2 linked regions of the Parazoarcus communis genome follow. The protein of the gene in region 1 interacts with the protein of each later gene in a pairwise test. Links are inferred from orthologs where the notes say so. Each region holds a gene or a part of one and is shown on either strand. Other genes may lie near its edges.

Evidence for each region. Proteins that work in one complex are often made in the same cells at the same time.
Region 2: the proteins of ptsN (region 1) and trkA interact in binary tests that used the Escherichia coli proteins (3 or more experiments, as listed by UniProt). The link is inferred for Parazoarcus communis from one-to-one orthologs.

Annotation. Positions count from the first base shown.
Region 1 is NZ_CP022188.1:2,602,871-2,610,849, reverse strand. Bases 2,344-5,279 are described here. They hold ptsN (PTS IIA-like nitrogen regulatory protein PtsN), read left to right. Parts: upstream 2,344-3,536; coding sequence 3,537-4,022; downstream 4,023-5,279. Other genes in these bases: ilvA (threonine ammonia-lyase, biosynthetic), read left to right, coding at 5,067-5,279; hprK (HPr(Ser) kinase/phosphatase), read left to right, coding at 3,991-4,953; hpf (ribosome hibernation-promoting factor, HPF/YfiA family), read left to right, coding at 3,080-3,403; CEW87_RS11975 (RNA polymerase factor sigma-54), read left to right, coding at 2,344-3,062. Outside these bases: recombinase RecA, read left to right, coding at 1-392; recombination regulator RecX, read left to right, coding at 422-871; lptB (LPS export ABC transporter ATP-binding protein), read left to right, coding at 858-1,580; more of CEW87_RS11975, read left to right, coding at 1,608-2,343; more of ilvA, read left to right, coding at 5,280-6,587; CEW87_RS11950 (substrate-binding periplasmic protein), read left to right, coding at 6,809-7,630; CEW87_RS11945 (diguanylate cyclase), read left to right, coding at 7,644-7,979. UniProt on the Escherichia coli protein: Seems to have a role in regulating nitrogen assimilation.
Region 2 is NZ_CP022188.1:1,172,799-1,175,668, forward strand. It holds trkA (Trk system potassium transporter TrkA), read right to left. Parts: upstream 2,204-2,870; coding sequence 797-2,203; downstream 1-796. Other genes in the region: CEW87_RS05395 (TrkH family potassium uptake protein), read right to left, coding at 1-777; CEW87_RS05405 (sigma-54-dependent transcriptional regulator), read right to left, coding at 2,339-2,870. UniProt on the Escherichia coli protein: Part of the constitutive potassium transport systems TrkG and TrkH. May regulate the transport activity of TrkG and TrkH systems. Binds to NAD(+) and NADH.

The DNA.
Region 1 (7,979 bases):
AGTTCTACGCATCGGTCCGCATGGACATCCGGCGTACCGGCGCCATCAAGAAGGGCGACGAAGTCGTCGGCTCGGAAACGCGCGTCAAGGTGGTCAAGAACAAGGTCGCCCCGCCGTTCAAGGAGGCGCACTTCGACATCCTCTACGGAGAAGGCATCTCCCGCGAAGGCGAGATCATCGACCTCGGCGTGACTTACAAGATCGTCGACAAGTCCGGCGCCTGGTATTCGTACAACGGCGACAAGATCGGCCAGGGCAAGGACAACTCACGCGAGTTCCTGCGCGCAAACCCGGCGCTGGCTCGCGAGATCGAGAACAAGGTCCGCGCAGCCGTCGGACTGGGCGAAATGGCCGCGCTCGGTGGCGCGGCACCCGTCGCTTCCGAAGCCTGATTTCCGCCCCGCCCGGACGCTGACCCCTGATGGGCGAACCGAGTCTGCGCGAGCGCGCGCTGCGCCACCTCGCCCGTCGGGATCACTCGCGGGCGGAGCTCGCACGCAAGCTGTCCCCGTATGGCAGCGCCGAGGAGATCGAAGCCGTACTGGTTCGCATGAGCGAACTCGAACTGCTCTCCGACACCCGGTTTGCCGAAGCGTGGATTCGCAGCAAGGCCGCCAGGTTTGGCAGTCAGCGTCTGCGGCACGAACTCGCGAGGCGTGGCGTATCGAAGGCCTTGATCGACGAGGCCATCGAGAGCGAATGTGTGGAATCCGAACTCGACCGCGCACGTGCAGTGTGGCAGTCTAGATTCGGCCTCGCCCCTGACGATCGCCGCGAATGGGCGCGACAGGCGCGTTTCCTGCAAACCCGTGGTTTTTCCACTGACGTGATCTGCAAACTGTTGAAAGAAGACCCTGATGAGTCTGCTTAAGGTCACCGACCTGCAAAAGCGCTACAAGGCACGCACAGTCGTTCATGACGTTTCGTTCGAGGTCGGCTCGGGCGAAGTGGTCGGCTTGCTGGGCCCCAATGGCGCAGGCAAGACAACCTGTTTCTACATGATCGTCGGTCTGGTGCGCGCCGACGGCGGCGAGATCACGCTCGACGACGCCCGCCTGACCGATCTGCCGATCCACGCTCGTGCGCGCCTGGGGCTGTCATACCTGCCGCAGGAAATGAGCGTGTTCCGCAAGCTCACGGTCGCCGAGAACATCCGCGCCGTGCTTGAGCTCCGCGGGCTGCCAGTGGCGCAAATCGACGAGCGCCTGGAAGAGTTGCTCCAGGAACTCGGAATTACCCACCTGCGCGACAACACCGCCATCTCGCTGTCCGGCGGCGAACGCAGACGGTGCGAGATCGCCCGCGCGCTCGCCACCGACCCGCGCCTCATCCTGCTGGACGAGCCGTTTGCCGGCGTAGATCCGATCGCGGTCCTCGACATCCAGAAGATCATCCGCTTCCTGAAGGAGCGCAATATCGGCGTGCTGATCACCGACCACAACGTGCGCGAGACCCTCGGCATCTGTGACCGCGCAACCATCATTACCGAGGGGCGCGTGCTTGCCAGCGGCAAGCCGCACGAGATCATCGCCAACGAGCAAGTGCGCCAGGTCTACCTCGGCGAACACTTCCGCCTCTGATTCCGGCACGCACCCTCGACTGGCATCATGAAACCGACCCTTCAGCTCAAGCTCTCGCAGCACCTGACGCTCACTCCGCAGCTTCAGCAGTCCATCAAACTGCTGCAGCTCTCCACGCTCGAGCTCAACCAGGAAATCGAACGCTTTCTGCTGGAAAACCCGATGCTCGAGCGCGAAGACGGCGACGGCAGCGACTTCGCACCGGCCGCTGTCGGCAACGATGCGCAGCCCGCAACCGAGACCCCGCGCGAGACCAGCACCGAGACCACCCAGGAAGCCGAGCCCCGCAACGAGAACGAATCGGCCGACTTTGACGAAGGCATGGACTGGTCGGGCACCGGCAGCGGCGCCAGCAGCAAGAGCGACGACGACGAGGACAGCGACTTCCAGGAGTTCCAGGCCGCCGGCACCTCGCTGCGCGACTATCTCGACCAGCAGGTTGCGCTGTCCCCCCTGTCGGACCGTGACCGCCTGCTGGTGCGCTTCATCATCGAAGCACTCGATAGCGACGGCTACCTGCACCAGGAACTTGAAGACCTGCTCGAACTGCTCCCGCCCGAGCTCGACTACGACCTCGACGACCTCGCGATTGCCCTGCGACATGTGCAGCAGCTCGAACCGGCGGGGATTGGTGCACGCACCCCGCAGGAGTGTCTCGGCCTGCAGCTGCGGGCCATGCCTGCAGGCAGCTGCCGTGACCTGGCGCTGGTCATTGTCGAACAGCACCTCGAACTGCTGGCCGAACGAAACTTTGCGAAGCTGAAGCGCCTCACCGGGTGCGACGACGACGCCCTGCGCGATGCCCAGGCGCTGGTCTGCCGACTCGACCCGCACCCGGGCTCACAGCATTCCAACGAAGAAACCCGTTACGTGCTGCCCGATGTCGTCGTGCGCAAGATCCGCAACCGGTGGACGGTGTCGCTCAATGCCGAAGCCATGCCACGCCTGCGCATCAATCAGCTCTACGCGAGCCTGCTGCAGCAGAACCGCGGCCAGGGCGGCGGCCTCACCGGCCAGCTGCAGGAAGCACGCTGGCTGATCAAGAACGTACAACAGCGCTTCGATACCATTTTGCGTGTATCTCAGGCCATCGTTGACCAGCAGCGACAGTTCTTCGATCATGGCGAGGTGGCAATGCGTCCATTGACCCTCAGGGAGATCGCGGACCAGCTCGAGCTGCATGAATCCACCGTATCGCGTGTCACCACTCAGAAGTACATGGCGACACCGCGCGGCGTATTCGAACTCAAGTATTTTTTCGGCAGTCACGTTGCCACTGACACCGGTGGTGCGGCCTCCTCTACGGCGATTCGTGCATTGATTCGCCAGCTGGTGGATGCCGAAGACAGGAAGAAACCCCTGTCCGACGCAAAGATTGCCGATCTGTTGGGCCAGCAGGGTATCGTGGTCGCGCGGCGCACAATCGCCAAATACCGCGAATCACTCAATATCCCGCCGGTCAGTCTGCGTAAAGCGCTTTGATACCAAGAGGAGTTACCATGAATCTCAACATCACCGGACACCACGTTGAAGTGACCCCGGCCATCCGCGAGTACGTCTCCGGGAAGCTCGACCGCGTCATCCGCCACTTCGACAACGTTACCAGCGTGAACGTGATCCTTTCCGTTGAGAAACTCGACCAGAAGGCTGAAGTCACCGTGCACGTGCGCGGCAAGGACATCCACGTCGAAAGCTCCGACGCTGACCTGTACGCAGCCATCGACGCAATGACCGACAAGCTCGATCGCCAGGTGCTCAAGTACAAGCAGAAGAGCACCGATCACCACCACGACTCGCACAAGCACCAGACCCCCGAGGCGTGATTTTTCACCAGGCCTTTCAGCCCCAGGTGAAGTTATAATCCGCCGCTTAATTTGGCGGCCCGGCTTCACCCGGGCCTGAGAGACCTTTCAGCGTTGCGTCCGCTCCGGCGGCGCTGCGTGAGCCCCAAAGCGCATGAGCCTCATCTCCCAACTCCTGCCACTTTCGAACGTGGTTGCCGACCTCGACGCCAGCAGCAAGAAGCGCGTCTTCGAGCAGGCCGGCCTGTTGTTCGAGAACAATCAGGGCATCGCCCGCAGCATGGTGTTTGACAGCCTGTTTGCGCGCGAACGCCTCGGATCGACCGGCCTCGGCCAGGGCATAGCCATTCCCCACGGCCGCATCAAGGGCCTGAAGGACGCAGCCGGCGCCTTTCTCCGTCTCGAAGCCCCGGTGCAGTTCGATGCGCCCGACGGCCGTCCGGTGAACATGCTGTTTGTCCTGCTGGTACCCGAACAGGCCAACGAGACCCACCTTCAGCTCTTGTCGGAGCTGGCACAGATGTTCAGCGATCGCGGCTTCCGCGAACAGCTGCAGGCCGCACCCGACGCACAGGCACTCCACACCCTGTTCAACGACTGGGGTTCCGATGCGACAAACGAGCCTCTCGCAGCTGTATGACGACAACCGCGAACGTCTGCAGCTGACCCATGTCAGCGGCAGTATCGACGCGGTTCTCTCTGTTGCCGAAGAGCGCATCTGGCCGGCCGACCTGATTGGCCACCTCAACCTGATTCACCCTACCCGCCTGCAGATCCTCGGCGCAGCCGAGCTGGCCTGGGCGCAGCGGCAATCACGTGACAAGGTCGCACACCACCTCAACGACATCCTGTCGGCACACCCGCCTGCCTTCATCCTTGCCGATGGCTGCGAAGTGCCCAATATTGTCCACGGCGTCTGCGCGGCGCACAACGTCGGGCTGTTCACCACACCCCAACCGGCAGCCGGGGTCATCGACCAGCTGCGCCTTTACCTGTCACGACAGCTCGCCGAAAAGGTGTCGCTGCACGGTGTGTTCATGGACGTGCTCGGACTTGGCGTGTTCATCACCGGCAATTCCGGCGCCGGCAAATCCGAGCTTGCGCTGGAGCTGATCTCGCGCGGTCACGGCCTGGTTGCCGACGACATCGTCGAGTTCTCGCGGATCGCGCCCAGCGTACTCGAGGGCCGCTGCCCCGAACTGCTGCAGGACTTCATCGAGGTGCGCGGACTCGGCATTCTCAACATCCGCACCATCTTTGGCGAAACCGCCTGTCGCCGCAAGATGCGCCTGCGGCTGATCTGCCACCTTGAACGCCGTCAGCCGGGGCAGGACGACCCGACCCGGCTTCCGATGCAGCGCGAACATCAGAACATCCTTGGCGACTCCGTCCCCCGCGTCACCCTGCCAGTTGCGGCCGGCCGCAACCTTGCGGTGCTGCTCGAGGCGGCGGTGCGCTCGACCATCCTGCAGTTGCGGGGAGTGGACTCCACCCAGGAGTTTATCGAGCGCCAGATCAAACTGCTCGAAGCGGACAAGCCGGACGGCACCGCCTCCGATCTCGCGAACTAAGGGTACTCCCCCTTGCGCCCGGATGTTTTTTCGGGCACTGCGCTTGCCGCAGTGCCGCATCGACTGCTACCCTCAGCCCCTTTACCGCAGTGCGCTCGCACAAAGCCAAAGCCATGACCGCCGCAAGCCCGGATTATCTGGAACGTATTCTCAACGCCCAGGTGTACGACGTCGCCATCGAGACGCCACTGGATTTCGCCAGCAATCTCTCCGCCCGAATTCACAATCAAGTGTATTTCAAGCGCGAAGACATGCAGCCGGTATTCAGTTTCAAGCTGCGCGGTGCATACAACAAGATGGTCAAACTGTCGCCCCAGGCCCTGCAGCGGGGCGTCATCTGCGCCTCGGCCGGCAATCACGCCCAGGGTGTGGCGCTGTCGGCGAAGAAACTCGGTGTCCGTGCGGTCATCGTCATGCCCAGCACCACGCCACAGATCAAGATCGACGCGGTCAAGGCCAGGGGCGGTGAAGTCGTGCTGGTGGGCGAGTCCTACTCCGATGCCTATGCCCACGCGCTTGAACTGGAGAAGGCCGAGAAGCTCACCTTCGTCCATCCTTTCGACGATCCGGATGTAATCGCGGGCCAGGGCACCATCGGCATGGAGATCCTGCGCGCCCACCCCCAACCCATTCATGCCGTATTCTGCTGCGTCGGCGGCGGCGGCCTGATCTCAGGTGTCGCGGCCTACATCAAGCGTCTGCGCCCGGAGACCCGGATCATTGGCGTCGAAGCCGTCGATGCCGACGCGATGACGCGTTCGCTGGCGGCCGGCAAACGGGTGGCGCTCGATCAGGTAGGCATCTTTGCCGATGGTGCTGCCGTCAAGGAGGTGGGCCGCGAAACCTTCCGCCTGTGCCAGCAATATGTCGATGAGATGATCCTGGTCGATAACGACGCGATCTGCGCCGCAATCAAGGACGTGTTCGAGGACACCCGCTCGATTCTCGAACCCGCCGGCGCACTTGCGGTTGCCGGCGCCAAGGAATACGCGCGCCGCAACAAACTGCGTGACAAGCACTTGGTCGCGATCGCCTCCGGCGCCAACATGAATTTCGACCGTCTGCGCTTCGTGGCCGAGCGTGCAGAGCTTGGCGAGCAGCGCGAAGCGGTACTTGCAGTCACGATCCCGGAACACGCGGGCTCCTTCCGCAAGTTCTGCAGCCTGCTCGGCAATCGCAACATCACCGAGTTCAACTACCGTTATGCCGATGCCGAGAAGGCACACATCTTTGTCGGCGTGACGGTACATAACCGCAACGAAGCCACGCGACTGGTCGAAATGCTGGCGCGTCACGATCTGCCGGCCGTCGACCTGACCGACGACGAACTGGCCAAGACCCACGTCCGTTACATGGTCGGTGGGCGCGCGCCCCAGGCAGAGAACGAGGTGATCTATCGCTTCACCTTCCCCGAGCGTCCGGGCGCCCTGATCAACTTTCTGTCGAATCTGCGTTCGGACTGGAACATCAGCCTCTTTCACTATCGCAACCACGGCGCCGACTTCGGCCGGGTACTGGTGGGCATGCAGGTTCCGCCGGAAGACAACGGCGCCTTCGATGCGTTTCTCGAGCGCCTCGGCTACGAGTATGTCGACGAGACGACAAACCCGGCCTATCGCATGTTCCTGTCATGACCCCTGCAGGATGGCAGCCGCACAACCGCTGCCATCCTGCCCGCAAACCCTGCATCAAGCAGGCAGATGTCACATCCCGGCGCTTGATAACTTAGTTCTTTTGTAATAGAAATAGGCTTGCCGGAGCTGATCCGGCGACATGCGCATGATGTCGGCGTGACTGAGGTGCGCGACGCTGCAGCGCGGAGCCATGGAGACTCGTGGCTGCATTGAGGATACTCGTGACTTCCCCGCTCTCTCTTCAATTTGCTCGCTGGCTTCTCGTGCTCTTCGGCGCCGCCATGATTCAGGGCGTCGCTTTCGACGCGCACGGGCACCAAAGCCGCCTTGATCGCATCCTCGACGAGAAACGCGTCCGGATCTGCATCTGGCCGGAGTACTTCGGGGTGACATACCGGGACCCGGCAACACGCGAATTGCGCGGCATCGACATCGATCTCGCGCTCGAGCTCGGTCGGGAGCTGAACGTCGGCGTCGAATTCGTCGACAGCAGTTTTCCCCGCCTGGCGAAGGACTTGCTCAGCGACAACTGCGACGTCGCGATGTTCGGTGTCGGGATCACCGCCGAGCGTGCAGAGAAGCTTCAATTCACAGCCCCCTACCTCGCGAGCGACATTTATGCGGTTGCCGCCCGCAGCAGCGGTCGAGTCAAGCGGTGGGATGACATTGATCAACCGGGAATCGTCGTTGCCGTCGCCAAGGGCACGATCCATGAGCAGGTCATGGTCGACAAGCTTCGTCACGCCAGGCTCGCGATACTCGGATCACCTCATGCGCGTGAAGAGGAGGTTGCATCCGGCCGTGCCGACGTTTTCATGACCGACTACCCTTTTAGCCAGCGCATGCTCGACCGGTCCGACTGGGCGCGCCTGATTTCGCCCGGCACCCCCTACCACATTACGCCATACGCATGGGCTGTAGCTCCTGGTGACGCCACTTGGTTCAAGCGGCTCGAAACCTATCTCCAGGCGATAAAGCAGGATGGACGACTGGTACGCGCCGCGCGACGCCACGGGCTCGAGCCCATCGTCATCACACGCTGAACACGGATTCGAGATGAACGCACGACGTCGCAGGCGACTCGCTGATTTCGGCTTCCTTGCCCTGCTTTGCGTCTGTGCGCTACTGGCTTGGGCGGGTTTCGAGTATCACTTCTCAAGGGTCCTTGAGGACGTGCGCACTGCGCATGAACAAGTTTTGCAGCGCGACACCCGTCATCTGAACACGCACATCGGACATCTGCTACGGAACGTCGATCTCAACCTGATTTCCCTTGGACGAGCCATCGACGCCGATGCTCCATCACCTGAATGGACCAGCCGTCTCGAGTCCGTGATCCAGCACATCCCCTACCTGCGCTCGCTCTCTGTGGTGGCCGCAGACGGCACGGTC
Region 2 (2,870 bases), 1.4 Mb from region 1 along the record:
GGCCAGATAGTGGGTGGCGAAGTTGAGCGCGGAAGCCAGCGCAAACACCATGGCCACCATTTCCACATCGAGATTGTGGAAGTGTCCGAGCGAGGCGTCCTTGCTCGAAAAGCCGCCCAGCCCCGCGACCGAGAACGCATGGATGACCGCATCCCAGCCTTCCAGGCCGGCGAACCAGAGGCTGAAGCCACAGCCGACGGTGAGCAGGATGTAGGTGAGCCACAAGCCCTTGGCCGTCTCCGCGATGCGGGGCGTGAGACTGCTCTCCTTCATCGGCGTGGGCACCTCGGCCTTGAACAACTGCCGGCCGCCGATGCCGAGCAGAGGCAGAATGGCGACCACCAGCACGATCACCCCCATGCCGCCGATCCAGTGCATGAAGGTGCGCCACAGGTTGATCGAGGTCGGCAGGTCGTCCAGCCCGGTGAGGATCGTCCCGCCGCTCGCCGTCAGGCCCGATACCGCTTCGAAGTACGCGTCGACCAGAGACAGGTGCGGAAGGTAGCCCAGCAAGGGCAGCGCGCCGAAGACCGGCAGTACCACCCAGGTGGACGCGACCAGCAGAAAACCGTCGTGCACCCGCAGGTCGCGGCGACGCCCGCGCGTCCCCAGCCACAGCAGCGCGCCACACAGCAGGGTCACCACGATCGCCTGATCGTAGGCCATGGTCGCGCCATCGTCGAGCCAGAACGAAACCGACAACGGAAACAGCATCAGCAAGGCGAAGATCACGATGATCAGGCCAAGCGCGTTGAGGGCAGGGTAGTAGGCGCGCACCGGAGACGAGTACATGAACTTAAAGGAAGGTGAAGCTGACCTGGAACAGCTTCTCGACCTTGCTCACCAGATTCTTGTGGGTACAGAACACGATCACGTGATCCTCGTTCTCGATCAGCGTGTCGTGGTGGGGAATGATCACCATCCGCCGGATCACCTTGCCGTCACCACCACGCCGTTCGTCACGCACGATCGCGCCAATCGTCGCGCCCTTGGGCAGGGTGATCTCGTCGATGCGACGCCCCACCACCTTGGAGTCCTTGGGCTTGCCGTGCGCAATGATCTCGAGCGCCTCGGCGGCCCCGCGGCGAAGGCTATGGACCGCCACCACATCGCCACGACGCACATGCGCGAGCAGCGATCCAATGGAGGTGTGTGCGGGCGAGATCGCGATGTCGATCGGGCCGCCCTGCACCAGGTCGACGTAGCTCTTGCGATTGATCAGCGCCAGCGTGCGGCGCGCGCCCATGCGCTTGGCCAGTGAAGCGGACATGATGTTGTCTTCTTCATCGTTGGTCAGCGCCACGAACAGATCGGTCTCGTCGATCCCCTCATTCTCGAGCAGCTTCTCGTCGGTGGTGTCACCCCGCAGCACGAGGGTATGGCTGAGCTGGGTTGCCAGCATCTCGGCCCGGCGCTTGTCGACCTCGAGAATCTTGACGTGATAGTCGTTCTCGATCGAGCGTGCGAGGCGGAAGCCGATGTTACCGCCGCCGGCAATCATGATTCTCCGCATGGGCTTGTCGGTGCGGCGCAGTTCCCGCATGACCTGCCGGATATGCACGGTCGCCGCCAGACAGAACACTTCGTCGCCGGGGACGATCACCGTGTCGCCCTCGGGAATGATCGGCTCGCCATTGCGGTAGATGGCGGCAATGCGCACCTCGACGTTGGGCAGGTGAAAGCGCAGCGCCTTGAGTGGATGCCCCACCAGGGGGCCGCCCTCGAACGCACGGACACCGATCAGGCTGACCACGCCATCGGCAAAATCCAGCACCTGCAGCGCCTCGGGAAAGGCAATCAGGCGCTTGATGTGATCGGTGACGATCTGCTCGGGGCAGATCGAGAAATCGACCGCGAAGTTGTTTTCGTCGAGGAGTTCGGGGTGGTCGACATAGTCGGTCGAGCGCAGGCGCGCAATCCGCGTGGGCAGATTGAACAAGGCCTTGGCCACGCGGCAGGCGCACAGGTTGGTCTGGTCCGACTGCGTCACCGCGATCAGCAGATCGGCGTCTTCCGCGCCCGCTTCGCGCAGGACGGACGGCGACGCAGCGTTCCCGCACACCGTGCGTACTTCCAGCCGCTCGCGCAATTCCGCGAGGTAGTCCGCACTGGTGTCGACGAGGGTGATGTCGTTGGCTTCAGATACCAGATTTTCAGCAACCGACGCACCGACCTGGCCGGCACCAAGAATGATGACTTTCAACGGGATAGCCCCAGATGAACGCAAGAGCGGCCGATTCTACGCGGTGTTTCATCGACACGAAACAGAATGTTGCAATGCAGCAACCTGCGTATCGATACGCCAACCGTCGCGCCCACGTGGTCTATCCCTTAAGCATCAGTTTTCTTCGTGGCGCCGACCGGCCTGCAGGCCCAGCTGCTTGAGCTTGCGATAGAGGTGCGTGCGCTCCAGCCCGGTCTTCTCGGCAAGACGGGTCATGTTGCCACTCTCCAGCCTGAGGTGGTGCTCGAAGTACATGCGCTCGAAAGCCTCACGGGCTTCACGCAGCGGCTGATCGAGCGGAATTGCACTTGCTGCCGCATCGGGGTTGGGCGCCAGCAGACGTCGCACTTCGGGCAGGCCGATCTCCTCTTCGAGCGTTGCCAGCGCCAGCGACCTCACCGCGGCGCGCAACTCGCCATAGCCTCCGGTCCAGCTGTGCGTGCGCAGGTGATTGAGCGCAGCCGTGGAAAACCGGCGCAGCGGCACATCGTTCGCTTCGACCAGATGCAGCAGCACCTGTGCTGCAAGCTCGGGTAGATCGTCACGGATGTCACTCATTGCCGGTGGCGCCAGGCTGATCTCGAACAGGCGGTCGAGCACGGCCTCGTCCCAGCCCTCGCTAAGCAGTGCATCGTGACTGCGCTCG